2 regions of the Kitasatospora sp. NPDC034023 genome follow, and region 2 is predicted to be linked to the other one. Evidence: riboswitches for the same ligand, from Rfam matches in the RefSeq annotation. Region 2 holds a riboswitch; the other holds the start of a gene.
The links. Region 2 has a riboswitch for cyclic di-AMP ahead of ACZ52R_RS29410 (M23 family metallopeptidase). Riboswitches for the same ligand answer to the same signal wherever they lie in the genome.
Positions count from the first base shown of each region.

Region 1: it holds a riboswitch for cyclic di-AMP, as region 2 does, so the genes downstream of both, ACZ52R_RS07715 (LysM peptidoglycan-binding domain-containing protein) here and ACZ52R_RS29410 (M23 family metallopeptidase) in region 2, are expected to answer to the same signal.

Region 1 is NZ_JBVIRY010000004.1:134,672-136,866, reverse strand. It holds gene ACZ52R_RS07720 (cytochrome P450 family protein) at 1-893, shown strand, start outside; cyclic di-AMP (ydaO/yuaA leader) riboswitch at 1,145-1,312, shown strand; gene ACZ52R_RS07715 (LysM peptidoglycan-binding domain-containing protein) at 1,318-2,195, shown strand, end outside.
Region 2 is NZ_JBVIRY010000026.1:37,155-39,349, forward strand. It holds gene ACZ52R_RS29405 (DHA2 family efflux MFS transporter permease subunit) at 1-271, opposite strand, end outside; cyclic di-AMP (ydaO/yuaA leader) riboswitch at 584-764, shown strand; gene ACZ52R_RS29410 (M23 family metallopeptidase) at 767-1,759, shown strand; gene ACZ52R_RS29415 (DUF2470 domain-containing protein) at 2,072-2,195, opposite strand, start outside.

The DNA of each region.
Region 1 (2,195 bases), on a different contig from region 2:
GTTCGGCGGACCTCATCCACGAGTTCGCCTTCCCGCTCCCCATCTACGCGATCTGCGACCTGCTGGGCGTGCCGGCCGAGGACCAGGACGACTTCCGCGACTGGGCCGGCATGATGATCCGCCACGGCGGCGGCCAACGCGGCGGCGTGGGGCGAGCGGTGAAGCGGATGCGGGCGTACCTGCTGGAGCTGATCCACCGCAAGCGGGCGGACCTCGGGGACGACCTGATCTCGGGTCTGATCCGGGCGAGCGACCACGGCGAGCACCTGACCGAGAACGAGGCCGCGGCAATGGCCTTCATCCTCCTCTTCGCCGGTTTCGAGACGACCGTGAACCTCATCGGCAACGGGATGTACGCGCTGCTGCGCAATCCGGGGCAGCGCCGGTCGCTGCAGGAGTCGGTGGCGCGCGGGGAGCACGCGCTGCTGGAGACGGGGATCGAGGAACTCCTGCGCTACGACGGGCCGGTGGAGATGGCGACCTGGCGGTTCGCGACGCGGCCGCTGACCATCGGCGGGGTGGACATCCCGGTCGGTGACCCGGTGCTGGTGGTGCTGGCCGCCGCGGACCGCGATCCGGCCCGGTTCGCGGACGAGAACACCCTGGACCTGGCCCGGACTGACAATCCCCACCTGGGGTTCGGGCACGGCATCCACTACTGCATCGGCGCCCCGCTGGCCCGCCTGGAAGGGCGTGCCGCCCTGGCCACACTGCTTTCCCGGCTGCCCGATCTGCGGCTCGCGGAAAGCCCGGAGAATCTGCGCTGGCGCGGCGGTCTGATCATGCGTGGACTGCGGGAACTTCCGGTCGAATTCAGTCCGGAGAGTCGCTCCCCGCATACGCCCCTGCATACGCCTCCGCATACGCCCCCGACACCCCTTATGCGCCCCTGACAAACTGACACAAGATGACGAAACGCCGGGCGACACGCTGACGGAACGTCGCCCGGGGTCTTCCGGTTCAGGTGTGAACGCCCATCAATCCGGACATAGCGGCGCCGTTGGTAGGCGATCGGGCACGCGCCGTAATTTCTGTGTGATATCGGTGATATGAGCTTGTGATTGGTCTGAGGATCTGTCTACTCTCCCTGGAGTTCGCAGCTGCGGACCTCGTGCGCGGAACGCCGAATCCTGCCCGCCGCGTCACGGGAAACCGACCAGAACCCTGGGCAGGGGCGGGGGAACCAGGTTTGTTGCCGTTTCCCACGGCTTGGGGTGAAGCCGCCTGAGCGGAATCGTTTCCGCGTACAGCGGCCGGGCCACCTCCCGGTCCGAACCCGACAGCTCACCTCGCAGGCGTGCGGAGAGGGACCTCTTCATGCTGTTCGTTGGAACCGGTCGTCACCGCCGTCGTACCCAGACCGAGAAGGCCATCGCCGTCGCCGGTGTGGCCGGCGTCGGACTCGCGATGCCGCTCCTCACCGCCACCGGCGCCTCCGCCGCACCGGCCTCCGCCTGGGACTCCGTCGCCCAGTGCGAGAGCGGCGGCAACTGGAGCATCAACACCGGCAACGGCTTCTACGGCGGCCTGCAGTTCACCTCCGGCACCTGGAAGGCGTACGGCGGCACCGCGTACGCGCCGCAGGCCAACCAGGCCAGCCGGGCGCAGCAGATCTCGGTCGCCGAGAAGGTGCTCGCCTCGCAGGGCCCGGGCGCCTGGCCGGTCTGCTCGAAGAAGGCGGGCCTGAGCAAGGGCGGTGCCCCGGCCGCGGTCGACACCTCCTCGGACGCCAAGCCGCAGTCCGCCCCCGCGCAGCAGGCCCAGAAGCCCGCCGCCAAGCCGGCTCAGAACCCGGCCGCCCAGAAGCCCGCCGCGCAGAAGCCTGCCCAGAAGCCGGTGCAGCAGGCCGCCCCGCAGCAGCAGGCGCAGCCGCAGGCCCACGGCCTCTCCGGCCAGGGCGGTTGGGACGCGGACGCGAAGGTGTACTGGTACCAGAACAACGGCGCCTGGTACTGGACCAGCCACCAGAGCGTCTACCAGCAGTACGCGGGCCACGCCGCCGCGCAGCAGTACGCGGGCCACGCCGCCGCGCAGCAGTACGCCCCGCAGGCCGCGCAGCAGCAGTACGCGCCGCAGGCCGCTCCGGCGTCCGGCCACGACTACACCGTCCGCGACGGTGACACCCTGTCGACCATCGCCGCCGCGCAGGGCGTGTCCGGCGGCTGGCACGCGCTGTACGAGCAGAACCACGGGAC
Region 2 (2,195 bases):
CCACGCCGATGAGGAAGACCCGGCGCCTTCCGTACCGGTCGCCGAGCGCGCCGCCGAGCAGGATCAGGCCCGCCAGGGTGAGCAGATAGCCGTTCAGTGTCCACTGAAGGGACGCCAGGGAGGCGCCGAGGTCGGCGCCGATGCGGGGCAGGGCGACGTTCACCACGGTGCCGTCCAGCATCGCCATGCTGGAGCCGAGCACCGTCGCCAGTAGTACCCAGCGACCCTGCGCGGTGCCCAGGCGCAGGGTGCCGGCCTCGGAAGTGGCCACGGCCCGATCCTGCTCCCCGTGAGGCCCGCGTGACAAGGGTCACCGGCGGGTGTGTCGGTGGTGTGCGGTGCGTGAGCGGACGACCGCGCAGTGCCGTCGATGTCGGCGCAGGGTCGTGGATCAGTGGCGCGGGGTGAATGGATCGCGTACGCACCGTGCAGCGGATCATCCGGAGAGTCACCGCACCCCGGGGGATGGTTGCCGATTCAAGAGATCGACATTGCTTCACCCGAACGGATGGGTTTTAGTTCAGCGACCGCCCGGCCAGTCCGGACGGATCCACCGGGTGGAACGCCGAGTCCTGCCGCTTCCCGGTGGTTCGAACTGAACTCTGTACGGCAGGAGCGGGGGACCCACAGGTAAGTCGCCGGACCGGAAGTTCGCGCCTCAGGGCGCGGCGTCCAGGGCCGGCTTGGGGTGAAGCCGCGCATGCGGCCGGGCAACTCCAGCCCGAACCCGACAGCTCACCTCGCAGGCGTCGGAGAGGAAACTTCCATGCCTGCTCAGGCTCGTCGTATCGCCCTGCCCCGCGCCGCCCGCATCGGCATCGCCACCGCCGTCACCGGTGTCTCCTTCGCCCTCCCGCTCGTCACCGCGATGAGCGCCCAGGCCCACACCGCCCCGGTCGCCCCGGCCCCGCAGGCCGCCGCCTCCACCACCGCCGTCGACGCCGCGCCGGCTCAGGCCGCGCCGGCCCAGGCCGCTCCGGCCGCCGCGCACGAGAGCTACCGCGTCGTCAGCGGCGACACCCTGTCCAAGATCGCCGACGCCAAGCACGTCGAGGGCGGCTGGCACGCGCTGTACGAGCAGAACCGCTCGGTCGTCGGCGCCAACCCGAACCTGATCTTCCCGGGCCAGCAGTTCGCGATCGCCGGCCACGCTGCCGCGCCGTCCGCGGACGTCGCCCCGGCCAAGCCCGCCAAGCCGGCCGCTCCGGTCACCCAGGCCGCTTCGGCCGCCAAGCCGCAGGCCCAGGTCCAGGTCAAGACCGAGGCCGCCAAGCCGGCCGCCCAGGTGCAGACCCAGGTTCAGACCGCCGCTCCGGCCCAGGCCGTGACCGCCGCTCCGGTCGCCGCCGCCTCCGGCTTCGTCGCGCCGCTGGCCCACCCGGTGCTCGGCGAGGCCTACGGCGTGGCCGGCTCGATGTGGGCCTCCGGCCACCACACCGGCCAGGACTTCGTGGCCTCCACCGGCACCCCGCTGCGCGCCGTCGCCAACGGTGTCGTGGTCAAGGCCGGCAACGGCGGCGCCTACGGCAACGAGGTCGAGATCAAGCTCGCCGACGGCCACTACGCCGAGTACGCGCACCTCTCCGTGATCGGTGTGAAGATCGGTCAGACCGTCACCGTCGGCCAGCAGCTCGGCCTCTCCGGCGCCACCGGCAACGTGACCGGCCCGCACCTGCACTTCGAGATCCGCACCGGCCCGGAGTACGGCTCGGACATCGACCCGGTCGCCTACCTGCGCGCGCACGGCGTCGCGCTCTGACCCTGTCGGGGTTTCAGGAACCACCGCTGCTGCGGAGCGAATCGATCCTCCGGGATGGTCATGTCGGGTGACCGCTCGACCGGGTGATCGCCGTGCAGTGGACATGGGCGCGGGACACGCCCAGGCCGGCCCGGCTCGCGGGATTCACTTCCTCGCGAGCCGGGCCGGCCGCTGCCGTTTTCGGGGTCGGCGGTTCGTTTTCGGGGCGGGGTCGGGGCGGGGTCGGGGCGGGGTCGGGGTGGCGTTCGCGGTGCGCCGGTGGTGGCCCGGGCGGTACGTGAGGAGGATGCGGCCGGGCGGTGAGCCGGTGACTCAGCTGCGGTGGGCCGGCTGACCGTACCGGGCGGCGGCCAGCAGGTCGTGCATCCGGTGGCCCAAGTCCTCGGTGTCGCGGGCCGGTTCGGGGAAGACCAGGCGGACGTCGCGGTGGCCGTCG